Linked DNA regions of Skermanella sp. TT6. The protein of the gene in region 1 binds, or shares a complex with, the protein of each later gene. Links are inferred from orthologs where the notes say so. Each region holds a gene or a part of one and is shown on either strand. Other genes may lie near its edges. The genes, in order: pabB and IGS68_RS12430.

What was found.
Region 2: the proteins of pabB (region 1) and IGS68_RS12430 are in contact, whole or in part, in a solved structure (PDB 8RP0), measured with the Escherichia coli proteins. The link is inferred for Skermanella sp. TT6 from one-to-one orthologs.

The regions. Positions count from the first base shown.
Region 1 is NZ_CP067420.1:5,299,782-5,314,535, reverse strand. What follows is about bases 11,816-14,754. They hold pabB (aminodeoxychorismate synthase component I), read right to left. Parts: upstream 13,997-14,754; coding sequence 12,635-13,996; downstream 11,816-12,634. Other genes in these bases: IGS68_RS24730 (aromatic ring-hydroxylating oxygenase subunit alpha), read left to right, coding at 14,120-14,754; IGS68_RS24740 (aminotransferase class IV), read right to left, coding at 11,838-12,638. In the rest of the region: IGS68_RS24790 (L-serine ammonia-lyase), read left to right, coding at 1-538; glyA (serine hydroxymethyltransferase), read left to right, coding at 567-1,880; IGS68_RS24780 (DUF4351 domain-containing protein), read right to left, coding at 1,917-2,381; IGS68_RS24775 (NADH:flavin oxidoreductase), read left to right, coding at 2,532-4,568; IGS68_RS24770 (DUF3483 domain-containing protein), read left to right, coding at 4,577-6,469; IGS68_RS24765 (electron transfer flavoprotein subunit alpha/FixB family protein), read left to right, coding at 6,466-7,695; IGS68_RS24760 (electron transfer flavoprotein subunit beta), read left to right, coding at 7,688-8,476; glycine betaine/L-proline ABC transporter ATP-binding protein ProV, read left to right, coding at 8,637-9,875; IGS68_RS24750 (ABC transporter permease), read left to right, coding at 9,880-10,788; IGS68_RS24745 (glycine betaine ABC transporter substrate-binding protein), read left to right, coding at 10,834-11,730. UniProt on the Escherichia coli protein: Part of a heterodimeric complex that catalyzes the two-step biosynthesis of 4-amino-4-deoxychorismate (ADC), a precursor of p-aminobenzoate (PABA) and tetrahydrofolate.
Region 2 is NZ_CP067420.1:2,636,962-2,651,625, reverse strand. What follows is about bases 8,491-11,339. They hold IGS68_RS12430 (anthranilate synthase component II), read left to right. Parts: upstream 8,491-9,542; coding sequence 9,543-10,136; downstream 10,137-11,339. Other genes in these bases: trpC (indole-3-glycerol phosphate synthase TrpC), read left to right, coding at 11,167-11,339; trpD (anthranilate phosphoribosyltransferase), read left to right, coding at 10,133-11,170; cueR (Cu(I)-responsive transcriptional regulator), read right to left, coding at 8,878-9,288; IGS68_RS12440 (divergent polysaccharide deacetylase family protein), read right to left, coding at 8,491-8,874. In the rest of the region: eno (phosphopyruvate hydratase), read right to left, coding at 1-710; IGS68_RS12470 (CTP synthase), read right to left, coding at 828-2,456; preprotein translocase subunit SecG, read right to left, coding at 2,565-2,906; tpiA (triose-phosphate isomerase), read right to left, coding at 3,028-3,783; IGS68_RS12455 (SurA N-terminal domain-containing protein), read left to right, coding at 4,019-5,899; trpE (anthranilate synthase component I), read left to right, coding at 5,906-7,411; IGS68_RS12445 (heavy-metal-associated domain-containing protein), read right to left, coding at 7,467-7,679; more of IGS68_RS12440, read right to left, coding at 7,732-8,490; more of trpC, read left to right, coding at 11,340-11,970; cyclic pyranopterin monophosphate synthase MoaC, read left to right, coding at 11,967-12,449; IGS68_RS12410 (molybdopterin molybdotransferase MoeA), read left to right, coding at 12,446-13,660; transcriptional repressor LexA, read left to right, coding at 13,792-14,511; IGS68_RS12400 (class I SAM-dependent methyltransferase), read left to right, coding at 14,654-14,664. UniProt on the Escherichia coli protein: Part of a heterodimeric complex that catalyzes the two-step biosynthesis of 4-amino-4-deoxychorismate (ADC), a precursor of p-aminobenzoate (PABA) and tetrahydrofolate.

The DNA.
Region 1 (14,754 bases):
GGCGGGCGGGCGCGTCGTCACGGCGCCGACCAACGGGGCGGCCGGCCTGATCCCGGCGGTGCTTCACTACTACGACCGCTTCTGCTTCGGCCGCAGCGAGCAGGGCGTCTTCACCTTCCTGCTGACGGCCGGCGCCATCGGCGGGCTGTACAAGCGCAACGCCTCAATCTCCGGGGCGGAGGTCGGATGCCAGGGGGAGGTCGGCGTCGCCTGCTCCATGGCGGCGGCCGGCCTTGCCGCCGCCCAGGGCGGTACGCCGGAGCAGGTCGAGAACGCGGCCGAGATCGGAATGGAGCACAATCTGGGCCTGACCTGCGATCCCATCGGCGGCCTCGTCCAGATCCCCTGCATCGAGCGCAACGCGATCGGGGCCACCAAGGCGATCAACGCCGCGCGTCTGGCGTTGCGCAGCGACGGCCAGCATCATGTCTCGCTCGACAAGGTGATCCGCACCATGCGCGAGACCGGCGCCGACATGCAGACGAAATACAAGGAAACCTCGCTTGGCGGCCTCGCCGTCAACTTTATCGAATGCTGAAGGGCATCGAATGCTGAAGGGCTTTGACATGTCGCACTCCATCGAACGGTTCTTCACCGCCCGCCTCGCCGATAGCGATTCCGAACTGGCGTCCTCCCTTGCCCGGGAACTGCACCGGCAGCAGGACCAGATCGAGCTGATCGCGTCGGAGAACATCGTCTCTTCCGCCGTGCTGGAGGCCCAGGGCTCCGTCCTGACCAACAAGTACGCGGAGGGCTATCCCGGCCGCCGCTACTACGGCGGCTGCGAGTTCGTCGACGTCGCCGAGCAGCTCGCGATCGACCGGGCCAAGGCGCTGTTCGGCTGCTCCTATGCGAACGTCCAGCCCCACTCGGGCGCGCAGGCCAACCAGGCGGTCTTCATGGCGCTGCTCCAGCCGGGCGACACCATCCTCGGCATGTCGCTGGCGGCGGGCGGACACCTGACCCACGGCGCCTCGGTCAACCAGTCCGGCAAATGGTTCAACGCGGTGCAGTACGGCGTCCGGCGCGACGACGCGCGGATCGACTACGGCCAGGTCCGCGACCTCGCGCGCGAGCACAGGCCGAAGCTGATCGTCGCCGGCGGCTCGGCCTATCCCCGGGTGATCGACTTCGCGGCGTTCCGCGCCATCGCCGACGAGGTCGGGGCATACCTGATGGTGGACATGGCCCACTATGCCGGCCTGATCGCGGGCGGCGTCTATCCCAATCCGGTTCCGCACGCCCACGTCACCACCACGACGACGCACAAGACGCTCCGGGGTCCGCGCGGAGGCATGGTGCTGTCGAACGACGCTGACCTGGGCAAGAAGATCAACTCCGCCGTGTTCCCGGGATTGCAGGGCGGTCCGCTGATGCATGTGATCGCCGCGAAGGCGGTGTCGTTCGGCGAGGCGCTTCGGCCGGACTTCAGGAGCTATGCCCGCTCGGTCGTCGACAATGCCCGCGCGCTGGCCTCGCGGCTGGTCGAGGGCGGGGTCGATATCGTGTCGGGCGGAACCGACAGCCACATCGTGCTGGTCGACCTGCGGCCCAAGGGCCTGACCGGCAAGGCGGCTGAAGCGAGCCTGGAGCGCGCCGGGATGACCTGCAACAAGAACGGCATCCCGTTCGACCCGGAAAAGCCGATGGTGACCTCCGGCGTGCGCCTCGGCACCCCGGCCGCCACGACGCGGGGCTTCGGCACGGCGGAGTTCACCCAGGTCGGCGAGATGATCACCCAGGTGCTCGATGGGCTGGCCGCCGCCGGCGGCTCCGGCGACAACGCCGCCGTGGAAGCCCAGGTCCGGGAAAAGGTGCAGGCCCTGTGCGCCCGCTTCCCGATTTATTCCGGAGTGCCCTTGGCGGCTGCCGCGGAGTGAAACCCGGCGGCGCGGAAGGGTCCGCGCCGCCACTCTTCAATGAAGATCGTTGAAGACCGCGTCGAGCGTCGGCGCGTCGAAAATGGTTTCGGCCCAACGGTCCAGATCGTCCATCGACGCCGCCCGCACCCGTTGGGCCACCTCCTCCGGCACCGCTCCGAAGCGTTGGCCGAGTTGCCGGAGCAACACCTCGGCCTTACCCCTGTCCTCGCCCTTGGCTTCGCCCAGGATGACGCCCTCGGCGCGGGCCTCGGCCATGACTTCGCGAAGCGCGTTCGACATGATCATTTCACTCTCCTCCGGCACGATGCGGCCCAAGATCGTCCTCAAGTGCTGGCGGTCCAGGGTCTCCGCCGCGCTGAACAGGTATCTGACCACCGACACGATCACCGCCAAGCCCGCTTCCGCCCCCACCGTCAGCAGCCGCTCCAGCGTCTCCGGCGGATCGGCGTCGCGGCCGGCACGCCATAGGCGTTCCGACGCCGGGTCGGCAGAGACCACGGCCGCGTCCCAGGATGGCTGCCGGTTGCCGCAAAAGGAGTATCGGACACCTTGTCGCAACTTGACGGAAAATTGTCGCGCTAGGGCAGGTGCCCCTGCCGCCGCCAGCGAATTCTTGGGACTGTCACAATGATGGGGAACCGAGGTCAAATGTCTCCCGTCGAAGCGCTTCTCCGCCCCTTGAAAATCAAGCACCTGACCATCCGCAACCGGGTGATGAGCACGTCGCACGCGCCATCCTACGGTTCGGACGGCAAGCCCAAGGAGCGCTACCAGCTCTATCACGAGGAGAAGGCGAAAGGCGGCATCGGGCTGACCATGTTCGGCGGCTCGTCGTCGGTGGCGCTCGACAGCCCGGCGGCCCCGTGGAACCAGATCTCGGTCGCCGACGACAGCGTCGTGCCGTTCTTCCGGGAGTTCTCCGACCGCGTCCATGCCCACGGCGCGGCGCTGATGGTCCAGCTCACCCATATGGGCCGGCGGACCAAGTGGGACACCGAGAACTGGCTGCCGACCGTGTCGGCCTCGCCCAGGCGGGAGGCGGCCAGCCGGACCATCCCGAAGGAGATGGAGGACACCGATATCCGGCGCATCGTCGCCGACTACGCCGCCGCGGCGCGCCGCTGCAAGGAGGGCGGGCTCGACGGGTTCGAGCTGTCGGCCGCCCATGGCCACCTGATCGACCAGTTCTGGAGCCCCTCGGTCAACAGGCGCACCGACAGGTACGGCGGCAGCCTGGAGAACCGCATGCGCTTCGGCATCGAGGTTCTGGAGGCCTGCCGGGAGGCGGTCGGCGACGACTACGTCATCGGCATCCGCATGTCCGGCGACGAGCTGATCGACGACGGCCTGACCCACGAGGACTGCGTCGCCATCGCGCGCACCTATGCGGAGCGCGGGCTGATCGACTTCGCCAACATCCTGGGCGGGCAGGCGCGGGACCATCTGGCCCACGCGATCGTGCTGCCCAACATGTCGTTCCCGGTGGCACCCTTCCTGTTCCTCCCCAGCGCCATCAAGCGCGAGGTGGACATCCCCGTCTTCCACGCCCAGCGGGTGACCGACCTGAACACCGCCGGCCGCGCCGTGGCCGAGGGGCACGTGGACATGGTCGCCATGACCCGCGCCCACATCGCCGACCCGCATCTCGTGCGGAAGCTGATGGAAGGGCGGATGGACGATATCCGGCAATGCGTCGGCGCCGGCTACTGCATCGACCGGATCTATGCCGGAGGCGACGCCTTGTGCATCCAGAACGCCGCCACCGGCCGCGAGCGGACGATGCCGCACGTCATCCCCAAGGCCGACGCGAAGAAGCGCGTCGTCGTCGTCGGCGGCGGACCCGGCGGGCTGGAGGCGGCCCGGGTCTGCGCCGAGCGCGGCCATTCCGTCGTGCTGTTCGAGAAGAACGCAGCGACCGGAGGCCAGATCACCATCGCCGCCAAGGCGACCTGGCGGGAGGCCCTGACCGGCATCACCCGCTGGCTGACCCAGCAGGCGACCAGTCTCGGCACCGACATGCGGCTGGGCGTCGAGGCGACCCCCGCCCTGATCGAGGCGGAGAACCCCGACGTGATCATCCTGGCGACCGGCGGCCATCCCAGCCGGGGCGACGTCAAGGGCGCCGAGCTGGCCGTCACCACCTGGGACATGCTGTCCGGCACGGTGGAGCCCGCCGACAACATCCTGCTGTACGACGGCACCGGCCAGCACCACGCCCCGTCCTGCGCCGAGTTCCTGGCGAAACGGGGCGCCCTGGTGGAGATCGCGACCCAGGACCGCATGATCGCGGAGGAGGTCGGGGCCACCAACCAGCCGATCCACCTGCGCGAGCTGTACAAGCTGGGCGTCGTCATGTCGCCCAACCTCCAGCTCACCGAGATCTACCGGGAAGGCAACAAGCTGGTCGCCGTGCTGCGCAACGAGTTCACCCACGAGGAGGAGGAGCGGCTGGTCGATCAGGTCGTGGTCGAGTTCGGCACCCTGCCCAACGAGAGCCTGTATTTCGACCTGAAGGAGCGCTCGGTCAACCGGGGCGAGCTGGACCTGCGGGCCCTGGTCGAGGGCCGGCCGCAACCCCATCGGAGCAACGGGCACGCGGTCCTGTACCGCATCGGCGACGGCGTCGCCGGGCGCAACATCCATGCGGCGATCTACGACGCCGCCCGCCTGTGCAAGGACCTGTGAGTGCCGGCATGATCGCGACGACGCTCTCCGCCATCGTCATCGCCACCCTGGCCGCCGGCCTGCTGCTGGCCCTGGTCCAGGCCCGGCGCTGGCGGGCCGGCCGCGCGGCCGACGTGGATATCGTCGCCGGGCTGAGGGCGCTGCCGCGCCGCTACCTGGTCGATGTCCACGAGGTCGTGGCGCGCAACAGCTTCAATTCCCGGTTCCACGCGCTGACGGCCGGGGGCTTCCTCGCCTCGCTGGTGCTGATCGTGGCGCTGGCCGTGCCGCCGCTGCGGCACGGCGCCGTCTGGGGCCTGCTGAGCCTGGCGCTGGCGGCCATGCTGGCGGGCGGCCTGATGGTCGGCTGGCGCCGCCGGGTCGAGCGGCCGGCGGAACTGTCCGGCGGACGCTTCAGCCGGCTGCCCTTCGCACTGCTGGCCTATGCCGCGGCCTTCCTGGCGGTGGCGCTGGACCAGGCGGCCGGGGGCGTCCTGCCGGGATGGCTGTCCCTGGCGCTGGTCCTGGTCGGCGCCTGGGGCTGCGCCGAACTGGTGCTCGGCGTGTGGAAGGGTCCGTTGAAGCACGCGATCCACGGCGCCCTCCATCTGGTCGCCCATCCCCGCCCCCTGCGTTTCCGGGACGGCGCCGGCCGCGACAGCGCGATCCGGCCTCTCGACCTGGAGGCGCCGCGCCTGGGCGCGGAGCGTCCAGTGGATTTCGACTGGAACCGGCTGCTGGGTTTCGACGCCTGCGTCCAGTGCGGCCGGTGCGAGACGGCCTGCCCGGCCTATGCCGCCGGCCTGCCGCTGAACCCCAAGAAGCTGATCCAGGACCTGGTGACGGCGCTGGACGAGGATGCGACGGACCGCTCCTATGCCGGCCACGGCCATCCCGGACGCCCCGTCGGCAATGCCCATGGCGGTCCCGCCGAACCCGTCATCGGCCCGACGGTGCATCCCGATACCCTCTGGGCCTGCACCACCTGCCGCGCCTGCGTTCAGGAGTGCCCGATGATGATCGAGCATGTCGATGCCGTGGTCGACCTGCGGCGCTTCCAGACCCTGGAACTGGGCGCCACCCCGGGCAAGGCCGCCGGCATGCTGGAGGAACTCCGGGCGACCGACAATCCCGGAGGACGGCCGCTGTCCCGGCGGCTGGACTGGGCGGTGGACCTGGACCTGCCGGTTCTGGCCGACAAGGGAGAGTGCGACGTGCTGCTGTGGCTGGGCGACGGCGCGTTCGAGCTGCGGACCCAGCGTTCCCTGAGGGCGCTGGTGAGGCTGCTGCGCCGCGCCGGCGTCGATTTCGCGGTGCTGGGGGCGGAGGAGCTGGACTGCGGCGACGTCGCCCGGCGGCTCGGCGACGAGGCGACATTCCAGGATCTGGCACGGCGCAACGTCACCACGTTGCGCCGTCATCGCTTCGACCGCATCGTCACGGCCGACCCCCATGCCCTCCATACGCTCCGCAACGAGTACAGGCCGTTCGGGCTCGACGTTCCGGTGGTCCACCACACCGCCTTCCTGCTGGACCTGCTGCGTGAAGGACGGCTGACGGTCGAAACCCGCCTCCCGGACTCCGTCACCTACCATGATCCCTGCTATCTCGGCCGCTACAACGGCGAGATCGAGGCGCCCCGGGATCTTCTCGACGCGATCGGCGTAGTCCGCGTCGAGATGGAGCGCTCCGGCCTGCGGTCGAGCTGTTGCGGCGGCGGGGGCGGCGCGCCGCTGACCGACGTGGCGGGCGAGCGGCGCATTCCCGATGTCCGCATGGACCATGCCCGCGCGACCGGCGCCGCGACGGTGGCGGTGGCCTGCCCCAACTGCGCGCTGATGCTCGAAGGCGTCGTCGGGCCGAGGCCGCAGGTCGCCGAGATCGCCGAACTGGTCCTGGCCGCCACGGAGCCGCGGCCATGACCCGCAAGCGGCGCGATCCCCGGGCCGAGCTGCTGGCCCTGACGGTGTCGGAACAGCCGCGCCGGCGCATCGCCCGGGGAGCCGCCCCGGCACCGGGCGGCAGGCGCCGCCGCGATCCCCGGGCCGAGCGCGCGGCTGCCGCCGTCCTGGTCGGAGCGCGGCGCCGCATCGACTGGAGCGGCGCCGCCCTGGCCCTTCCGGGGCAGCAGGGCCGGCCGGAGACCGCCGCCGAGGCGGGGCCTTCCGTCCGGATCATCGACGACCCGGCGTTCCTGGTGCTGGTCGTCCTGGACCAGCCCGACGGACGGATGACCGACCATGACCGCCAGGTGATCGCCGCCGGACGCATCCTCGCCGATGCCGGTGGAGGTGCCGTGGCGGCGCTCTCCGCCGGCATCGACGGGGAGTCCGACCTGGGTGCCGCCGGTATCGATCGGGCTATGAAGGTTGACTTCGAACCATTCGCCGGTTATTGCCCGGAGCGGCGCGCCGCCCTGGTGCTCGCCGCGGTGGACAGTCTGAAGCCGCGACACGTGCTGTTTGCCGAGAGTGCTTCCGGCGGTGCCGATCTGGCGCGCCGCGTCGCGGCAGCCACAGGCGAACGGCTCTTTCCGGGTGTCCAGGCACTGACCGCGACCCAGGCGGGCCGGCGCGCCCGCGGCGGTTCGTCGGAACTGGGCCGCGCCCCGTCGCGGCTGATGAGCATCGCTCCCGACGCCGTTCCGCCGCTCGACGATGTCCGCCACGAGGCGCGTCCGATCCCGGCTCCGGATCCGGCCTTCCCGACGTCGCCGGGCATCCGCTCCGCGCGCCTGCTGGAGACCGACCCCGACCGGCTTTCGCTGGCCGAGGCGGACTTCATCCTCAGCGCCGGCAACGGCCTGACGGACTGGGAGGCGTTCGCCGAACTGGCGGAGGCTCTGGGAGCCACGCGCGGCGGCAGCCGCGTGGTCTGCGATGCCGGGCATCTGCCCCGGGACCGCCAGATCGGCGCGTCCGGCACCCTGGTGACGGCGCGCTGCTATTTCGCGCTGGGGATCGCGGGGGCGCCCCAGCACCTGCAAGGCATCACGGAGGTAAAGCACGTCATCGCCGTCAACACCGACCTTCACGCCGAGATGATCAAGCGTGCCGACCTCGCCATCGTGGCCGACGCGCAGGCGGTCATGCCGGCCCTGATCCGCCATGCGCGCGAGCGCCGCCGCGAGCGGGGCGCACATGGTTGATGTTCGGATGATCGAGGTCGCCGTCCTGCTCTCCGCCGGCCGCCACCCGGCATCGGGCCGCCCCAGGCGGGCGCCGCTCGACGCCCAGGCGCTGGAACTGGCGCTGCGGCTGGTCGAAACCGGCCATGCCGCCCGCATCCATGCGCTCCATGCGGGAGACCCGGCGAACCCGGCGCTCCGAGATTACCTGGGCATGGGCCTGGACCGGCTGGAGGTCCTGGACCTGCCGTCCGGCACCGACCCGGTTCCTGCACTGGTCTCCCGGCTGCGGGAGCTGGCGCCGGCGCTCGTCCTGGCCGGGGCGGTCGCCGAAGGTGGCGAAGACAGCGGCATGGTGCCTTATCTGGTGGCACGGTCGCTGGAACGTACGCTCGTTCCGGACGTTGTCGCGCTGGAGCTTTCCGGCGGCGGCGCCGAGTTGACCCAGGCGCTGCCGCGCGGACGGCGCCGGCTGGTCGGTGCCGGACTGCCTCTGGTCGCGACTTTGCATGGATCGGCGCCGGCGGCGCGCCAGGGCGCATTCGCCCGCGCCCGGCGCGGCGCCGTCGACGTCCTGCCGGCCGAGGCCGCCGCCGACGACTTCCTCGCGGATTGCGCCGTTCGGCCGTGGCGGGCCAGGCCCAGGCTGATGGCGTCCCGGCGGGGCGGCTCGGCGCTCGACCGGCTGAAGGCGGCGACCGAGGCCAGGACCGGACAGGGCAGGCTGATGGTCCGTCCGTCGCCTGAAGACGCGGCGTCGGCGATCTACGACTGCCTGATCGAACAGGGAATGATTCGTTGAATGAAATAAGCATGCGGGTACAGTTGCAGGTAACCGATGTAAAAACAGGGAAGAGGACCATGAGATGAAAGCAGCGTTCGAGGGCATAACGAGCAAAGACTCCGTTCAATCGGCTCCGCTGCGCTCATTTCCGGCGGCCCCCGGTGCGGCATCGGCGCCTGTGGCCGTAGCTCGACCGGTCGGCACGAAATCCAAGGAAGCCGCGGGCGATGTCCGGCTCGACGTCTCCAACGTCTACAAGATCTTCGCCGACGACCCGAAGCCGGCGCTCGACATGCTGAACGCGGGCGCCACCAAGGACGAGGTGTTCAAGAAGCTGGGCGTCACCGTCGGCGTCAAGGATGCGAGCTTCCAGGTCCGCAGCGGCGAGATCTTCGTGATCATGGGCCTGTCCGGGTCGGGCAAGTCGACTATGATCCGCCTGCTCAACCGCCTGATCGAGCCGAGCGCCGGCAAGATCGTGTTCGACGGGCGCGACCTCGTGCAGATGTCGAAGAAGGAGCTGATCGGCGTCCGCCGCAAGGACATGAGCATGGTGTTCCAGTCCTTCGCGCTGATGCCGCACCTGACCGCGCTGGACAACGCCGCCTTCGGGCTGGAGATCGCCGGCGTGCCCAAGCAGAAGCGCCACGAGGCCGCCCTGGAGGCGCTGGAGCAGGTCGGGCTGGGCCAGTACGCCGGCCGCTATCCGCGCGAGATGTCGGGCGGCATGCAGCAGCGCGTCGGCCTTGCCAGGGCGCTCGCCAACAACCCGACCATCATGCTGATGGACGAGGCCTTCTCCGCGCTCGACCCGCTGATCCGGACCGAGATGCAGGACGAGCTGCTGCGCCTCCAGCGCGAGCACAAGCGGACCATCATCTTCATCTCCCACGATCTCGACGAGGCCATGCGGATCGGCGACCGGATCGCGATCATGGAGGGCGGCAGCATCGTCCAGGTCGGAACGCCTTACGAAATCCTGCGCAACCCGGCCGACGACTATGTACGCTCCTTCTTCCGGAACGTGGACGTGTCGCGCGTGCTGCGCGCGGGCGATGTGGCGCATTTCCAGGAGGCGACGGCCGTCGTCCGCACGCCGGGCGTGCTCCAGCCGGCGCTGGAGAAGCTGGCCGGGGGCAACCAGGAATACGGCTACGTCCACGACCAGGACCAGCGCTACCAGGGCACCGTGTCGCGCAGTTCGCTGGAGCGCGCGCTGGCGGCGGAGGACCAGCCCCGCTTCGTCCACGCCTTCCTGCCCGACGTCGACCCGATTTCTGCCGAGACGCCGCTGCACGAGGTGATGCGCACCGTCGCCTCGACCGAATGCCCGGTCCCCGTGGTGGACGGCGAGAACAAGCTGGTCGGCTCGATCTCGCCCTCGTCCCTGCTGAAGACCCTGGATCGGGAGGGCTGACCCGATGGACTTCCAGATCCCCCTCGACATCTGGGTCGAAGACCTCGTCAACTACATCCTCGACAATTTCCAACCGTTCCTGGACGGCATCGCCGCCGTGGTGGACGGCTTCGGCGCCACGATCGACGGGGCGCTGCTGGCCCTGCCGGTCTGGCTGATGATCGTCCTGCTGACCGCCTTCTCCGGCTGGCGGGTCAGCCTGCGCTTCGGGCTGTTCACGCTGGTGGCGCTGCTGCTGATCGTCTCCATGGGCCTTTGGACGGAGACGATCTCGACCCTCGGCCTTGTGCTGGCGGCCACCATGCTCAGCCTGATCCTGGGCGTGCCGCTGGGCGTCTGGATGGCGCGGAGCAAGCTGGTCGAGGGCATCTCCAAGACGACGCTCGACTTCATGCAGACCATGCCGGCCTTCGTCTACCTGATCCCGGCGGTCATGTTCTTCGGCCTGGGCCGGGTCCCGGGCATCATCGCCACCGTGATCTTCGCGATGCCCCCGGCGGTCCGCCTGACCGCGCTGGGCATCCAGCAGGTCCCGGTCGAGATCGTGGAGGCCGCCCGTGCCTTCGGCTGCACCGACCGCCAGCTGCTGTTCCGGGTCCAGCTTCCCAACGCCCGGCCGTCGATCATGGCCGGCATCAACCAGACCATGATGCTGGCGCTGTCGATGGTCGTCATCGCCTCGATGATCGGCGCCGGCGGCCTCGGCAACGTGGTGCTCCAGGGCATCCAGCGGCTCGACATCGGGCTGGGCTTCAAGAGCGGCCTGGCGGTGGTTCTGCTCGCGATCATCCTGGACCGCATCACCCAGAGCTTCGGGGCCAGGGCGGCGGCGCCGTCCAAGGGCCGGTTCGCGGTGCCGGCCTTCATGCAGCGGCTCATGCCCTCGGCTCCCCGTTCGAACCCGACGCATTAGGCGCCGGGCAATAATCAAAACGATGATACAGGAGGCTAACAGAAGATGGGAATTTTTTCCAGAACTTTGAGCATCGCCGCGACCTCGGCCGTCGCCGCCGTGATGGTGGCCGCACTGGCCGGCCCCGCGCTGGCCGCCGAGAAGAAGATCAACATCGGCTGGACGGCCTGGTCCGACGCCGAGGCGGTGACCAAGCTGGCGAAGAAGGTCCTTGAGGACCGGATGGGCTACACGGTCCAGCTGACCATGGCCGATATCGGGATCCAGTACCAGGGCATCGCGTCGGGCAACCTCGACGCCATGCTGATGTCGTGGCAGCCGCTGACCCACAAGCCCTACCTGGACAAGGTCCGGCAGGACGTGGTCGATCTCGGTCCCATGTATACCCGCGCCAAGCTGGGCTGGGTGGTGCCGGCCTATATACCGGAATCCGAACTGAAGACCATCGAGGACCTGAAGAAACCGGAGGTGAAGCAGAAGCTCGGAAGCAAGATCCAGGGCATCGACCCCGGCGCCGGGCTGATGCAGGCGTCCGAAAAGGCGCTGAAGGACTACGGCCTGACGGATTATCAGCTCATTTCGGCCAGCGACGCCGCGATGCTCGCCGGCGTCGAGCGGGCGGAGCGCCGCAAGGACTGGATCGTCGCCACGAGCTGGAGCCCGCACTGGATGTTCGCCAAGCACGAGCTGCGCTACCTGGACGATCCCAAGGGAGCGCTCGGCGGGCTGGAGAGCGTCAACAAGCTGGTCCGCAAGGGCTTCTACCAGGAGCAGCCGGAAGCCTATGAGTTCCTGGGCCGCATGGTGCTGCCGCTGGCCGACGTCGAGGCGATCATGTTCGAGGCCCAGGGCAGCAGCTACGAGCAGGCGGTGGACAATTACATCCAGAAGAATCCCGAGCGGATCGAATACTGGGTCACCGGCCAGTTGAAGGCCGGCTGAGGGGGTCTTCGGTCGTAACTTTTGATTTCGCCCGCAGGGCGAACGCCGACGGCGGACCCCGACGTTTGCGCAGAGTGTCGGCGTTGGCCCTGCGGGCCAAGGCCGACCTACGCGAACCCGATCACCCGGGCCAGCTCGGAGGCCACGGCGCGGCCTTCCAGGGGACGGTCTTCCAGGGTCGCCACCGGCCTGACGCCCAGGCTGTTGGTCACGGCGATCTCCGTGGCACGCATCAGCTCCTCGACGGTCACGGGGCGCTCGATCACGGGAAGGCGCTCGATCGCAAGACCGCGTGCGATGCCCGGCAGCGCACCCTCGGCGGCGGGCGGGGTCACCAGCACGCCGTCGATCACGGCGAAGACGTTGCCGACCGTGGCCTCGGCCAGGCGGCCCCGGGTGTTCAGCATCAGCGCGTCGTCGGCGCCGCGGTCCGCCGCCTCGCGCCGGGCGAGGATGCCGTCGAGATAGTTCAGGCTCTTGAGCCGGGAGAGCGGGGACAGCTCGTTCCGGCAGGTCGAGCGGGCGATCACGGCACGAGCCGGCGCCGGGGGAGGCGGGGCCGGTGCCACCGTCGCCAGCAGCGTCGGCCGGGGCATGTCTGGCGGAAGCAGGCCGCGGGGCGCCGGTCCCCGCGTCAGGGTCAGCCGCACCGAAGCCTCCGCCAGTCCCGTCTCATCCAGCAGGGAAGCGATCCCGGCGGCGATCGCCGGGGCATCCATCGGCAGGGGAATGCCCAGCACAGCCGCTCCGCCGGCCAGCCGCGCCAAGTGGCGGTCCAGGTGGCGGGGGTGCCCGGCCGCGACGCGGATCGTCTCGAACAGCCCGTCGCCGAGCATGAAGCCCCGGTCGGCCGGGTCGATCCGCGCCGCCTCCGCCGGGACCACGGCGCCGTTCAGCCAGACCCTCATTCCGCCCTCCATTCCGGATCGACCGCCCGCAGCAGCGGCGCGATCTTGACCAGCATCTCCTCGTACTCCCGCGCCGGGTCGCTGTCGGAGACGATGCCGCCGCCGGCATGGGCGGCGATGCGGTCCGGCGTCACCATCAGGGTGCGGATCAGGATGCTGCTGTCCATGGCGCCGTCGAACCCGATCCAGGCCAGCGCACCGCAATAGGGACCGCGCCGGCAGGCCTCCAGCTCGTCGATGATCTCCATGGCGCGGATCTTCGGCGCGCCGGTGACCGATCCGCCGGGAAAGGTGGCGCGCAGCAGCCCGACCGGGCCGATGCCGGGGCGAAGCTGCGCCTCCACCACGGAGACCAGGTGATGGACGCTGGCGAAGCTCTCCAGCGCGCACAGGCTGGGCACCGTGACGCTGCCGGTCCGGGCGACCCGGCCCAGGTCGTTGCGCATCAGGTCCACGATCATCAGGTTCTCGGCCCGGTCCTTGGCGCTGGCGGCGAGGGTGCGGGCATTGCGCGCGTCCTCTTCCGCCGTGGCGCCGCGCGGCAGGGTGCCCTTGATCGGCCTTGTCTCGACACGGCCATCGGCCGACAGCTTCAGGAACCGTTCCGGCGACGCGCTGGCCAGGGTCAGCCGGGGGCCGCAGGCGGCATGGGCCGCGAAGGGCGCGGGGCTGAGGGACCGCAGCCGTCGGTACAGATCGAAGGCGGACAGATCCGCCGGCCGGCCGGCGGTGAAGCGGCCGGTGAAGTTCGCCTGGAAGATGTCGCCGGCCCGGATATAGTCCAGCACCCGGCCGACCCGCCGCTCGTACTCGGCCCGCGTCAGCTCCGCCCGCCACGGCCCGGCGGCGGAGGGCGGTTCCGCGGGAGCCTGCGGTGCGGCTTCCAATCGTGCGCCCACCGACTCCAGCTTTCCGGTACCGCCGAGGGACGTGATCCAGCAGCGCCGCTCCCGGTGGTCGAAGGCGACCACGACGTCATAGAGGCCGACCGCCATGTCCGGGAGGCCGAGGTCGTCGCCGTGCCGGCCGGGCAGGCGTTCCAGGTGCCGCCCCAGGCCATAGCCCAGGAATCCCGCCGCTCCGCCGCACCAGGGTGCCGGCCCCGCGCCGGGAGCCACCGGGTTCCGCGCCAGCTCGGCCTCCAGCACGGCGAAGGGATCGCCCGGGACCGGCCGCCCGTCCGCCTCGACGCCGCCCGGGCCGGCCAGGATCGTGCGGAAGGGCTCGACCGCCAGGTAGCTCCACCGGCTGCGGGCATCCCCGTCCGCGGCACTGTCGAACAGCACCGCGAAGGGGTCCGACGCCCAGGGGGCGAAGGCCGGGACGGGGTCGCGCCAGGGGATCTCTCGGATGATCATGGTCTCGGACGATGTCGCGCTTTGAGAGAAAAATGACGCATTTGCGGAGGCCCGGCCAGTCCGTCCGTCGCACCATCGGCGTCGGGCGGGACGAGCGCCCGATTGCCGCGGGAGAGCCCTTGAATGTCGACGATGGTTGCATCCTCTTTGGAAAGCCTGCTCCGGCGCCGCAAGCCGGGCTATAGCCTGGAAGCGCCGTTCTATACCAGCGGCGAGATCTTCGAAGCGGACCTCGACATCATCTTCCGGCGGCACTGGATCTATGTCGGCGTCGAGCCCGACGTGCCGGAGCCGGGCGACTGCATGGTGGTGGATATCGGAACCGCCTCGGTCATCATCGCCCGCGACGACGACATGGGCCTGCGGGCCTTCCACAATGTCTGCCGCCACCGGGGCGCCCGGCTGGTGCTGGACGAGAAGACGACGGTCGGCAACATCGTCTGCCGCTACCACCAGTGGACCTACGGCCTGGACGGCTCGCTGCTGTTCGCCGAGCACATGGGACCGGGCTTCGACACGGGGTGCCACGGCCTGAAGAAGGTCCACCTGCGCAACGTCGCCGGCCTGATCTTCATCTGCCTGGCCGCCGAGCCGCCGGCCGACATCGAGGACATGGCGCGCGACCTGGAGCCCTATATCGCGCCCCACGACATCGCCAACGCCAAGGTCGTCCAGCAGATCGACCTGGTCGAGGAGGGCAACTGGAAGCTCACGATGGAGAACAACCGTGAGTGCTACCACTGCTCGGTCAACCATCC
Region 2 (14,664 bases), 2.7 Mb from region 1 along the record:
ATGTCCTCGCCGGGCTTGTAGCCGGCGGCCTCGATCGCCTTCATCACGAAGCCCAGCGCGTCGTCGGTCGAGGCGAGGTTGGGGGCGAAGCCGCCCTCGTCGCCGACATTGGTGTTGTGGCCGGCGTCCTTCAGCTTCTTCTTCAGGGACTGGAAGACCTCGGCGCCCATGCGGATCGCGTCGGCGCAGCTCTCCGCCGCGACCGGCATGATCATGAATTCCTGGATGTCGATCGGGTTGTCCGCGTGGGCGCCGCCGTTGATGATGTTCATCATCGGGACCGGCAGCATGTTGGCGAAGGCGCCGCCGACATAGCGGTAGAGCGGCAGGTCGGCCTCCTGCGCGGCGGCCTTGGCGACCGCCAGGCTGACGCCCAGGATCGCGTTGGCCCCGATCCTGCCCTTGTTGGGCGTGCCGTCCAGGTCGAGCATCAGCGCGTCCACGGCACCCTGCTCGCTGGCCTCCATGCCCGCCAGCGCGTCGAAGATCTCGCCGTTGACGGCATCGACCGCCTTCAGCACGCCCTTGCCGCCATAGCGGCCCTTGTCGCCGTCGCGCAGCTCGACCGCCTCGTGGGCGCCGGTCGAGGCTCCCGACGGGACGGCGGCCCGGCCGAAGGCGCCGGATTCCAGGGTGACGTCGACCTCGACGGTCGGATTGCCGCGGCTGTCGAGAATCTCGCGCGCGTGGATGTCGGTGATGACGGACATGATTAACCCCGAGGTGGCTTTATGGCGTTGTCGGGGCGAAGTCATAAAGGCCGCGGGGCGGGTTATCAAGGCGGCAGGCGGCACGTCCTCCGCGGTCGCGCCGCCTCTGCCGCCGGATCAGACCAGCCGGCTCTGCTCGATCGCGGCGCGGATGAAATCGGTGAACAGGGGGTGCGGGCTCAGCGGCTTGGACTTCAGCTCGGGATGGAACTGCACGCCGACGAACCAGGGGTGGCCCGGCAGCTCGACGATCTCCGGCAGGGTGCCGTCGGGCGAAAGGCCCGAGAAGAGCAGGCCCGCCGATTCCAGCTGGCCGCGGAAATTGATGTTGACCTCGTAGCGGTGGCGGTGCCGCTCGCTGATCGTCTCCGACTCATAGATCTCCCGGATCTTCGATCCCTCGACCAATCGGCAGGGATAGGCTCCCAGCCGCATGGTGCCGCCCAGGTCGTCGCCGCCGGTCCGGAACTCGGTCTGGTTGCCGCGCTGCCATTCGGTCATCAGGCCGACCACCGGGACGACGTCGCGGCCGAACTCGGTCGAGCCGGCGTTCGGCACGTCCGCCATGTGCCGCGCCGCCTCGATAACGGCCATCTGCATGCCGAAGCAGATGCCGAAATAGGGCACCTTGTGCTCCCGGGCGAACTGGACCGCCCGGATCTTGCCCTCCGAGCCGCGCTCGCCGAAGCCGCCGGGCACCAGGATGCCGTGGACATGCTCCAGATGCTGGACCGCGTCGTCGGACTCGAAGATCTCGGCGTCGATCCAGTCCAGCCTGACCCGGACATTGTTGGCGATGCCGCCGTGGATCAGCGCCTCGGCGAGCGACTTGTAGCTGTCGAGAAGGCTGGTGTACTTGCCGACCACCGCGATGGTCACCTCGCCCTCGGGCTGGCGGACGGTCTGGACGATCCGGCGCCAGCGGCTGAGGTCCGGCTCGCCGTCGTGGGGCAGGCCGAAATAGCTCAGCACCTGAACGTCGAAGCCCTGCTCGTGGTAGCTGATCGGAACCGCGTAGATCGTGTCCACGTCGAGGGCCGCGATCACCCGCTCCTGCCGGATGTTGCAGAACAGGCCGATCTTGCGGCGCTCGCTCTCCGGGATCGGCCGGTCGGCGCGGCACAGCAGGATGGTCGGCTGGATGCCGACGCTCAGGAGTTCCTTCACCGAGTGTTGGGTCGGCTTGGTCTTCAACTCGCCGGCCGACGGGATGTAGGGCAGCAGCGTCAGGTGGATGAACAGCGCGCGGTCGGTGCCGACCTCGTTGCCGAACTGACGGATCGCCTCCAGGAAGGGCGTGCTCTCGATATCGCCGACGGTGCCGCCTATCTCGCACAGGACGAAATCCTCGTCCGTGATGTCGGCCCGGATGAACTCCTTGATCGCGTCGGTCACGTGCGGGATGACCTGGACCGTGGCGCCCAGATAGTCTCCGCGCCGCTCGCGCTGGATCACGGTGGAGTAGATCCGCCCGGTGGTGACGTTGTCGCTCCGGCGCGCCGAGACGCCGGTGAAGCGCTCGTAATGGCCGAGATCCAGGTCGGTTTCCGCCCCGTCGTCGGTGACGTAGACCTCGCCGTGCTGGTACGGGCTCATGGTGCCCGGATCGACGTTGAGGTAGGGGTCGAGCTTGCGCAGGCGGACCTTGAAGCCGCGCGCCTGGAGCAGCGCGCCGAGGGCCGCCGAGGCGAGGCCTTTGCCGAGCGAGGAGACGACGCCGCCGGTAATGAAAATGTACCGAGTCATGGTGCCTTGCCGATCCGGGAGTGAACACTGTGCCTGAAATGAGAGAGGCGGCCGATCAGCCGCCTCCCGACCACTTGATGCCCGGCCCTGCTTCCGGGCCCCTGCCGCCTACTGGGAGACGGGCGCCGACGGTGCGGCGGGAGGTGCCGGCGGGGCATCCGCCGGGGGAGCCGACTGCTGGGGAGCCGGCGGCATCGAATCGATGATCGAGCGCGGGCTGGAATGGCTGCCCGCCATAACCGCCAGGACAAGGCTCGTCAGCATGAAGCAGCCCGCCAGGATGGCGGTGGTGCGGGTCAGCAGGTTCGCCGTGCCGCGGGCCGACATCATGCCGCCGCCCCCGCCGCCGCCGCCGATGCCCAGGCCGCCGCCTTCCGATTTCTGCACCAGCACCACGCCGATCAGCGAGATCGCGATCAGCAGGTGCACGACCAGAACCACTGCTTCCATGGTTCGGAAACCTTCTCTGAAAAGAAAACCATTCTCAAAAACCGATAAGCGCGCCAGCCGCCCCTTTCGGTTGGGCTTGGCGCGCCTCCGGCCGATATTTACTAACTCGCCGGCGGTTTCGCTAGCGGCAAGTTTCCGCGATGGCCCAAAAATCGTCGGCCACCAGGCTGGCGCCGCCGACCAGGGCGCCGTCCACGTCCTCCACCGCCATCAGCTCGGCGGCGTTGGACGGCTTCACCGAACCGCCGTACAGGATGCGCACCGCGTCCGGGTCGCCGGCCCGGCCGGCAAGGGTGCCGCGGATGTGGGCGTGCACCTCGGCCACGTCGGCGGCGGTCGCGGTCTTGCCCGTGCCGATGGCCCAGACCGGCTCGTAGGCGATGACCGTGTTCGCGGCGTCGGCGCCGGCCGGCAGCGATCCCGCCACCTGGGAGGCGACCACATCCAGCGCCTGTCCCGCTTCGCGCTGCTCCAGCGTCTCGCCGACGCAGACGATGGCGACCAGCCCGGCGGCATGGGCCGCCGCCGCCTTGGCCGCGACCAGGGCGTCGTCCTCGCCGTGGTTCTGCCGCCGCTCGGAGTGCCCGACGATGACGAAGCGCGCACCCGCGTCCACCAGCATGGCGGCGCTGATGTCGCCGGTATGGGCGCCCGATTCCTTCGGATGGCAGTCCTGGCCGCCGACCGCGAGCGGCGTCCCGGCGACGGTGCCGGCGACGGGATGGACGAGGGTGGCCGGCGGGCAGACCAGCATGTCGAAACCGACCGTTCCGGCCGAGGCCAGCCGGCGGGCCAGGTCGGTCGCCAGTTCCAGCCCGGCGGCGTGGAGGCCGTTCATCTTCCAGTTTCCGGCGATCAGCTTGCGACGTGCGGGCATGGGCTCTCCATCTCGTCATGGGTTGCAGCGAAGGTGGGACGCTGTCTAGCAAGCGCGGGCGCGCAATTCCACACCGGCGCGCATCCGGCGGCGGTCGCGGCGGGAGGTTGCCCCGGGAAATCCCCTGTTGCCGCTATGGGGACCGGCACCTATGATGCCGCGCCATCGCGGCGGCGCCGTCGCAACGTAGTTATAATTGCCGGTCCGACCGGCCCCGCTTTCAAGACGTTGGATCATGCTTCAAGCCCTGCGCAGCACCGTCGGTTCATGGGTCGTCAAGATCCTGTTCGCCCTCCTGATCCTCAGCTTCGCGGTATGGGGCATCGGCGACATCTTCCGCGGCCGGACCGACACCACCGTCGCCGAGGTCGGGGACGTCAAGATCTCGACCCAGGAATTGGACAACGCCTTCCGCCAGGAGCTGAACAGGCTGCGCCAGATGCTGGGCGGCCAGATCGACGCCGAGCAGGCCCGCCAACTGGGCCTGGTCGACCAGACGCTGGAACAGCTCGTCCAGCGCACCCTGCTGAGCCAGGCGGCCGACGAGGCCGGGCTGCGGGTCAGCGACCAGCTCGTGCTGAACGAACTGCGCGAGGAGCCGGCCTTCCGCAACCAGCTCGGCCAGTTCGATCCCGACCAGTTCCGCCGCGTCCTGGCCGCCAACCAGCTGACCGAGGAAGGCTATGTCCAGATCCTGCGGGCGGAGATCAAGCGGACCCAGCTGGTCGGCGCGGTTGCCGCGGGCGCCCAGGCCCCGGCACCGCTGGTGGAGGACCTGTTCCGCCGGCAGGCCGAGCGTCGGGTCGCCGAGACGATCCTGGTGCCCAACGCCGCCATGGGCAATGTCGGCGCGCCCGACGATGCCGCCCTGTCCGCCTTCCATCAGGAGAAGGCGGTCCGTTTCACCGCGCCGGAGTTCCGCAAGCTGACTGTCGCCCTGCTGACGGCGGACGACGTCGCCGGCGAGATCGCCGTTTCCGAGGAGGACCTGCGGGCCGCCTACGATGCCCGGGCCGCCGAGTTCCAGACGCCCGAGCGCCGTACGGTCGACCAGGTCCTGGTGCAGGACGAAGAGACCGCGCGCACTATCGAGACCTCGCTCGGCCAGGGGCAGACCCTGGAGACGGCGGCGGCGAGCGGCGGCGCGGAGGTGCTGACGCTCAACGGCCTCGCCCGCGAGGATCTGCTGGGCGAACTGGCCGAACCGGTGTTCGCCCTTCAGGAAGGGGAGGTCAGCGCGCCGATCCAGAGCCCGCTCGGCTGGCATGTCATGCGGGTCAAGGATGTCGAGCCGGGCAGCGTGCAGACCTTCGAGCAGGTGCGGGACGCCCTCCTGGCCGAGCTGAAGCGCGACCGCGCGGTGGATCAGGTCTACGAACTGGCCAACAAGGTCGAGGACGAGCTGGCCGGCGGCGCCAGCATCGAGGACACGGCCCAGCGGCTGGGCCTGCGCGTCACCCAGGTCGAGGCGATCGACGCGACCGGCCGGCGGCCGGACGGCGGCGCGGTGGAGGGACTGCCCGGCGCCCAGCAGATCGCCCAGACGGCTTTCGCGCTTCAGCAGGGCGCGACCGGCAATCTGACCGAAATCCAGGGCGGCGACTACTTCGTCACCCGGGTCGATGCCGTCACCCCGGCGGCGCTCCGCCCGCTCGACGCCATCCGCGACGAGGTGGTCGCCGCCTGGCAAGCCGAGCAGCGCTCCAAGCTGGCGGCCCAGCGTGCCGAGGAGATGGCGGAGCGGCTGAGGGCCGGCACGCCGGCCGCCGAGGCGGCATCCCTGGTGCCGGGCGCCGTCGAGGGCGTGACGCCTCCCCTGACCCGGGCCGGCCGCGAGTCCGGCGGCCTGCCGCCCGCTTCCGTCCAGCAGCTGTTCGAGATGTCGCAGGGGGAAGTCGCGGTGACGCCGACCCAGGACGGGCAGCTGGTCATCCGCCTGCGCGACATCCAGCAGGCCGATCCGGCCGCATCGGAACCCCAGGTGGCGCAGCTCCGCCAGGGCGTCCAGCAGGCGGTCGCGGGCGACCTGCTGGCCCAGTTCACCGACGCGCTGCGCCAGAGCCGTGCGGTGTCGATCCACCAATCCACCGTCGACTCCCTGTTCCAACGGAACTGACCCGCCATGAAGGCCCTGCCCGCCCGTCCCGGCTTTGTCGAAACCTACGGGGCCGGCCGGCCCCAGGTCGTCTGGACCACCCTGGTCAGCGACCTCGAGACCCCGGTTTCGGCCATGATCAAGCTGGCCGACGGCCAGAAGAACTGCTTCCTTCTGGAATCGGTCACCGGCGGCGAGGTACGCGGCCGCTATTCGTTCATCGGGCTGAAGCCGGACCTGATCTGGCGGTGCCGACGCGACAAGGTGGAGATCAACCGGCGGGCCCGGTTCGACGCCCAGGCGTTCGAACCGACCGACGAGCCGCCGCTCCAGGCATTGCGCGGGTTGCTGGCCGAGAGCCGGATCGACCTGCCGGCCGAGTTGCCTCCCATGGCGGCCGGGCTGTTCGGCTATCTGGGCTACGACATGGTCCGGCTGATCGAGCGGCTGCCCGACGACAACCCGGACATGCTCGGCATCCCGGACGCGATCCTGATGCGGCCGACCATCATCGCGGTGTTCGACGGGATCCAGAACCAGATCACCCTGGTCACGCCGGTCTGGCCGGCTGCCGGCCTGGATGCCGAGGCCGCCTACGACCTCGCCCTGGAGCGTCTGGGCGACGCCATCTCGGACCTGGAGCGCAACCTGCCCTACCGGCGCGAGGCGACGGCGGTGACGCGGGCCTTGCCGGAGCCGGTGTCGAACACCACGCGCGAGGAATACCACGCGATCGTCGAGCGGGCGAAGGAGTACATCCGGGCCGGCGACGTGTTCCAGGTCGTGCCCTCGCACCGGTTCAGCGTCCCGTTCGAGCTGCCGCCCTTCAGCCTCTACCGGGCGCTACGGCGGCTGAACCCGTCGCCGTTCCTGCTGTACCTGGATTTCGAGGATCTCAGCATCGTCGGCTCCAGCCCCGAGATCCTGGTGCGGCTGCGCGACGGCAAGGTGACGATTCGCCCGATCGCCGGCACCCGCAAGCGCGGCGCCACGCCGGAGGAGGACAAGGCCCTGGCCGCCGACCTGCTGTCCGATCCCAAGGAGCTGTCGGAGCACCTGATGCTGCTCGACCTGGGCCGCAACGATGTCGGGCGCGTGGCCGAAATCGGTTCCGTCACGGTGACGGAACGGATGGTGATCGAGTATTACTCCCACGTCATGCACATCGTTTCGAACGTGGAAGGAACGATCGACCCGAAATACGACGCCCTGGACGCGCTGTTCGCCGGCTTCCCCGCCGGCACGGTATCCGGTGCGCCCAAGGTGCGGGCGATGGAGATCATCGACGAGCTGGAGAAGGCCCGCCGCGGGGTCTATGGCGGCTGCGTCGGCTATTTCGGCGCGAACGGCGCCATGGACACCTGCATCGCGCTTCGGACCGCCGTGCTGAAGGACGGCGTGATGCATGTCCAGGCCGGCGGCGGCGTGGTCGCCGACAGCGATCCGGAATCCGAGTACCAGGAAACGGTGAACAAGTCCCGCGCGCTGATCCGGGCGGCGGAAGAGGCCGTACGGTTCGCCTCGTCCCGGTGACGCGGCCCGGTGACGCGGCCCGGCACGAGCCGGGCCGCAAGGGCGTTCGCGGCGGTCAGGCCGCCGCCGCCACGCCGTCGAAATCGAATCCGGCGCCTTCGACCGCGTCCTTGACGGCGTCCGCCGACAGGCTGCCGTCCACCGCGACGGTGCCGGCCGCCAGGTCGACCTCGACTTTCGCCTGCCCATCCTTGGCGGTGATCGCATTGGTGACCGAACGGGCGCAGCCGCCGCAGGTCATGCCGGATACCTTGTACTTCGTGCTCATGGTTCTCTCCTCGGTGCTTCTGGTCGGTTCTGGTTGATGCGCGGATACCGCTTCAGCCGTTTGGCTGGCGGTGCTTGAGGACGGTGCTGACGGGCACCAGCGCGAAGCCGCGCGCCGCGACGGCCGGCAGCCATTGCGCCAGGGCGTCGACGGTCGCGTCGTGCGGGTGCCCGATGGCGACCGCGTAGCCCTGCCGCCTGGCCACGGCCTCGACCTTGGCGAGGCTCGCCCGCACCGCCGCGGGGCTCATGTCGTGGTCAAGGAAGACGTCCCGGCCGACGGTCGGCACCTGCAGCTCGCGGGCGACGCTGGAGGCGACGCTGCGCGTCGTGGTGCGGCTGTCCAGGAACATCAGCCCGCGCCGGTGAAGCTCCGACAGGACGGTGCGCATGCCCGGCCGGTCCTCGGTGAACCGGCTGCCCATGTGGTTGTTGACGCCGATATACCCGTCGAACGCCTTCAGACCCTGGTCGAGCCGCCGCAGCAGTTCCCCGCTGCCGGCGCTCACCGTCATGGCGCCCGGCCCGGGATCGATGTCGCCGCCCTGGGGCTCCATCGGGATATGGACCATCAGCTCGTGCCCGGCCGCGCGGGCCGCCCGGGTTTGCCGGGGCAGATCGTTGGCGTAGGGCAGCCAGGCCAGGGTCAGCGGCCCCGGCAGCCCTACGACGCGGGCGCTCCTTTTGCGGTCGAGCCCCATGTCGTCGATCACGATCGCGATCATCGGACCCGAATGGGGCGCCGTGAACGGCAGGGCGTTCTTGAGCCATGCGGGCGCACCGGGAGTCACCTGGGCGGGCGGCACGGCGGGTGCCAGGGGCGGCGGCAGCACGGCGGCCAGGATGGCCGGCGCCGGAACCGGCTTGGCAGCCGGGGCCGGCTGTGGTGGCTCCGGCGGAACGGCTTCGGCGGGCGCGGAGAGCCGGGGCGGCTCGACCGGCGGCGTCTCGATCCGGGGAGCGGTCGGACGCACCGGCGCGGGGCGGACGGTCGCGACCTGCGCCGGGGGGCGCTCCGGCTCGTGGCGGTACACGAAGCCGAATATCGCGCCGGCGCCGAACGTGGCGGCGATCGCCGCGCCGGCCAGGGCCACCGGCCTGATGCGGCCGCCCAGCGCCCTCAGCGCGAGTCCCCTGGGCAGGGATCTCGGCCGGGCGCGCCGCGGTTTCGACGGTTTGGACTTGGAAGATGCCATGGGTCAGGCGCAATGCTCCGCCGACGTGGGGGTCGCCAGCGATTCGAGGATGGGACAGTCCGGTCGGTCGTCGCCATGGCAGCGATCCACCAGCGTGAGCAGCGATTCGCGGATGCTGCGAAGCTCGGCGATCTTCGCGTCGATCTCCGCGATGTGGCCGCGCGCGAGCGCCTTCACGTCGGCGCTGGCCCGGCTGCGGTCGCGCCACAGGGCCAGCAGGCTGCCGACGTCCCGGACGGAGAACCCCAACGACCGGGCGTGCGACACGAAGCGCAGGGTCTGGACCTCCTCCTCCGTGTAGACGCGATAGCCGTTGGCGCTTCGGCCTGCCGACGAGATCAGGCCGATGCCCTCGTAATAGCGGATCGTCTTGGCCGGTACGCCCGACCGTTTCGAAGCCGTTCCGATGTTCATTGCCCAAGTTCCCCATTCGACAGCGCGTTACGATCGATCGTGATCGTTAACAGACCGTTACCCCATAGAGCTTGCCCATGCGTCCCGTCCCACATCCCGATATGGGGCTTCCAGTGGTGGGAAGGTCAAGACCCCGCCCCGTGAACCCCGCCCTATGATCCCTGCCGCGGCCCAAGCGGCGTGCTGGAAATCCGCGGGCGCGCCTTGTAGGGTAGCGGCTCACTGTTTCCCATTTGTTTGCCGCGGATTGCCGCATGCTGCTGCTGATCGACAACTATGACAGTTTCACCTACAACCTCGTCCATTTCCTCGGGGAACTGGGCGCCGAGATCATGGTGAAGCGCAATGACGCACTGACGGTGGCACAGGCGCTCGATCTGCGCCCCGACGGCATCGTGCTGTCTCCCGGTCCGTGCGACCCCGACAGGGCCGGCATCTGCCTGGACATGATCGCCGCCGCCGCCGAACGGCGCTTGCCGCTGCTGGGCGTCTGCCTGGGCCACCAGGCCATCGGGCAGGCGTTCGGCGGGCACGTGGTCCGGGCGCCGGCGCCGATGCACGGCAAGATCAGCATGATGAGCCATTCCGGCGAAAGCGTGCTGGCGGGATTGCCCTCCCCCTTTCCGGCGACCCGCTACCATTCCCTGATCGTCGAGCGCGAGACCCTGCCCGACTCGCTCAAGGCGACGGCGGAGAGCGAGGATGGCCTGATCATGGGCCTGATGCATCGCGAGCTGCCGATCCACGGCGTGCAGTTCCACCCGGAAAGCATCGCGTCCGAGAACGGGCACGCGCTGCTGGCCAACTTCGTCCGGATGACCGGCTCCCCGGCGGAGCGCGCGGCATGACCGCGGACATGTCGGACATGAAGGCGATCCTGGCCGGCGTCGCCGCGGGCCGGCGCCTGGGCGAGTCCGAGGCCGAGCTTGCCTTCGACATCATCATGTCGGGCAACGCGACGCCGGCCCAGATGGGCGGCTTCCTGATGGCGCTTCGGGTGCGCGGGGAGACGGTGGAGGAGATCACCGGCGCCGCCCGGACCATGCGGGCGAAGGCGGTGCCGATCAAGGCCCCTCCCGGCACGATCGACACCTGCGGCACGGGCGGCGACGCTTCCGGCACCTACAACATCTCGACCGCGACGGCCCTGGTGGTGGCGTCCTGCGGCGTTCCGGTGGCCAAGCACGGCAACCGCGCGGCCTCGAGCAAGTCCGGCGCCGCCGACGTGCTGACCGCCCTGGGCGTCGATATCGAGTGCGAGATGGCGCTGGTGCAGCGGGCGCTCGACGAGATCGGCATCTGCTTCCTGATGGCGCCGCGCCACCATACGGCCATGCGCAACGTGGCGGGAACGCGGGTCGAGCTGGGCACCCGGACGATCTTCAACCTGATGGGTCCGCTGTCGAACCCGGCGGGCGCCAAGCGGCAGCTTCTCGGCGTCTTCGCGAAGGAATGGCTGGAACCGATCGCCCAGGTCCTGGCCCGGCTGGGATCGGAAACCGCCTGGGTCGTCCATGGCTCCGACGGGTTGGACGAACTGACCACCACCGGCGCCTCCCACGTGGCGCAGCTGAAGGACGGCGTGGTCACCCGGTTCGACATCGAGCCGGCCCAGGCCGGACTCCTGCTGTCCAGTCCGTCCGACCTGAAGGGCGGCGACGCCGCGACGAACGCGGAGGCGTTGAACGCGGTCCTCGCCGGCGCGCATGGAGCCTATCGCGACATCGTGCTGCTGAATAGCGCGGCGGCCCTGCTGGTCGCCGGCAAGGCCCCGGACCTCTGCGGAGCCGTGGCCCTCGGCCGGGACGCCATCGACAGCGGCCGGGCACGCACCGTACTGGACCGCCTGATCGCCATCACCAACAGCGGAGGCTCGGCATGAGCGACGTTCTCACCCGCATCTGTGCCGACAAGCGCGCCCACGTGGCGGCGCGGCGTGCCGAGCGCAGCTTCGCCGAAATCGACCGCGCGGCGATGAAAGCCGGCCCGCCGCGGGGCTTCACGGCCTCCCTGCGCCGGAAGCTGGCCGGGGGCGACTATGGACTGATCGCAGAAATCAAGCGAGCATCGCCCAGCAAAGGTTTGATTCGACAGGATTTCAACCCCGCCGAGCTGGCCCATGCCTATCAGGCCGGCGGGGCCGCATGCTTGTCCGTCCTGACTGACATACCCTATTTCCAAGGCCAGGATTCGTTCCTGGTGGAGGCCCGGGCAGCTTGCGAATTACCCTGTCTTCGCAAGGACTTCATGCTGGATCCTTATCAGGTGGTTGAGGCCCGGGCGCTGGGTGCCGACTGTATCCTGCTCATCATGGCCGCCCTCGACGACACGACGGCCCGCGAGTTGGCCGAGGTGGCGGCGCGCTACGGCATGGACGTCCTGGTGGAGGTCCACAACGGCGAGGAACTCGACCGCGCTCTTCATCTTCCGTGTGAACTGATCGGTATCAACAACAGGAATCTCAAGACGTTGGCGGTCGATCTTGCCGTCACGGAGGAACTGGCGGCACGGGTTCCCGCGGACCGCCTGCTGGTCAGCGAGAGCGGTCTATACGGGCCGGACGACCTGGAGCGGATGGACAGGGCCGGCGCACGCTGCTTCCTGGTCGGCGAGAGCCTGATGCGCCAGTCCGATGTGACGGAGGCCACTCGGTCCCTGCTGACCCGCCGGGCCGCCGCATGACCGGCGGCTTCACCCATTTCGACGCCGAGGGACGCGCCGTGATGGTCGACGTCTCCGACAAGGACGAGACGGAACGGACGGCGACCGCCACCGGGTCGGTCTTCATGGCGGCGGAGACCCTGGCCCTGATCCTGTCCGGCGGGGTGAAGAAGGGCGACGTGCTGTCCGTCGCGCGGCTCGCCGGGATCATGGCGGCCAAGCGGACGCCCGACCTGATCCCGCTCTGTCATCCGCTGGCGCTGACCTCGGCCAAGGTCGACCTGACCTGCGATCCCGGCCGCAACGCGGTGGACATCACGGCGACCTGCAAGCTGAAGGGACGCACCGGCGTCGAGATGGAGGCCCTGACGGCCGTGTCCGTCGCGGCTCTCACCGTCTACGACATGTGCAAGGCGGTGGACCGCGCCATGACCATCGGCGACGTTCGGCTGGCCCACAAGGCGGGCGGGAAGAGCGGCGAGTACGGGACCCCTCGATGATCTCCGTCGCCGAGGCCCGGTCCCGCGTCCTCGCCGCCCTGTCGCCGCTGCCGGCCGAATTGGTCGGACTGACCGAGGCGCTTGGCCGCGTGACGGCGGAGGACGTGACCGCCCGGCTCACCCAGCCGCCGGTCTCCATGTCGGCGATGGACGGCTATGCGGTGCGCTGCGCCGACGTGGCGCAGGTCCCCGCGAAGCTGCGCCGCATCGGCGAGGCTCCGGCCGGGAACGCCTTCAAGGGGCATGTCGGACCGGGAGAGGCGGTCAGGATCTTCACGGGCGCGCCGATGCCCGACGGGGCCGACGCCGTCGTCATGCAGGAAGACACCGAGTCGGACGGCGCCACGGTCACCGTCCTCCGGACGGTCGGCCGCCACCGGCATGTCCGGCTGGCGGGGATCGACTTCCGGCGGGGCGAAGTCGGCATACCGGCCGGACGCATGCTCACGGCGCGGGACGTCGGACTCGCCGCGGCGATGAATTGGCCCTGGCTCCGCGTCCGCCGCCGCCCGCGGGTCGCGATCCTGGCGACGGGCGACGAGATCGTGCTCCCTGGGGAGCCCCTGGGGCCGGACCAGATCGTCAGTTCGAACGCCTTCGCCTTGGCCGGCCTGATCACGGCCTGCGGCGGCGTCCCGGTCAATCTGGGCGTCGCCCTGGATACGCCGGAGTCGCTGGCTCGACTCGTCACGGGTGCCGAACGGGCCGACATCCTGGTGACGTCCGGCGGGGCCTCGGCGGGCGAATACGATCTCGTGCGCGGCGTGCTGGGCGACCGCGGCATGGACCTGGATTTCTACAAGATCGCCATGCGGCCGGGCAAACCGCTGATGTTCGGCCGGCTGGGCGACGTGCCCGTCCTCGGGCTGCCCGGCAATCCGGTGTCGAGTCAGGTCTGCGCCGTCCTGTTCCTCAGGCCGGCGCTCCGCCGCCTGCTCGGGCTTCCGGCGGAGGAGGAAACGCGCCGCACGGCGGTGCTGGGGCGGCCCGTCAAGCAGAACGACCAGCGCGAAGATTATCTGCGGGCGTCGCTGAGTATCGGCCCGGACGGCGAACTGGTCGCCAACCCATTCGAATCGCAGGACAGTTCGCTGCTGACGGTGCTTGCCCGGGCCGACTGCCTGGTGGTGCGCCCGCCCTTCGCACCGGCCGCATCGGCCGGCGACACTGTCGAATTTCTTCCCCTGGGCGGCGGAGTCCTGAGTCTCTAGGTGACCGGATCTGCAGGACAAGGGTAAAATTGTTCAGCGAATGCTTGACGCCTTTCGCGAACCAAACTAGAACATAAACTGATGTTTTTGGTTTGTTCTGGACCGGTTGGTCCCGCGCGCAGGGGGCGTAGATGCTGACACGTAAACAATACGAGCTTCTGCTCTTCATCAACGACCGGCTGGGCGAAGGCGGGGTTTCGCCCTCGTTCGACGAGATGAAGGATGCCCTGGGATTGAAGTCGAAATCGGGTATCCACCGGCTCATCACCGGGCTGGAGGAGCGCGGCTTCATCCGCCGCCTGCCCCACCGCGCCCGCGCGCTCGAGGTGCTCCGGCTGCCGGAAGGGGCGGAAGCCGGGTCGGCCCGCCCGCAGCAGCGCGCGCCCGATCGCCCGAAGTTCCAGCCCAACGTGATCAAGGGCGACTTCACCGGCGCCCTGGCCGGGCGCGAGGCCAGCACCGAGGCCGAGGCGATCCAGCTTCCGCTCTACGGGCGGATCGCCGCCGGTACCCCGATCGAGGCGCTGCGCGACAACAGCGCGATGATCAACGTGCCGGCGACGATGCTGCCGCCCGGGGACCACTACGCGCTGGAAGTCGCGGGCGACAGCATGGTCGAGGCCGGCATCCTGGACGGCGACACGGTCATCATCAACCGGTGCGACATGGCCGACAGCGGCACGATCGTCGTGGCGCTGATCGACGAGCACGAGGTGACCTTGAAACGCCTTCGTCGCAAGGGCCAGACCGTGGCGCTAGAGCCGGCCAACCCCGCCTTCGAGACCCGCATCTTCGGCGCCGACCGGGTGCGCGTCCAGGGCCGCCTCGTGGGGCTGCTGCGGCGCTATTGAAGCCGAGTCGGCGATCGCCGCCGTGAGGGGCGGACCGGGGAGCTTCGCGAGGCTCCCCGGTCCGCCCTTTTCGTTTACGAATGCGCCGTAGTCTGGCCCGCGATACGCCCGTCCGGGCGGACGATGCTGGCTGGACCGCTTCATGGAAATCTC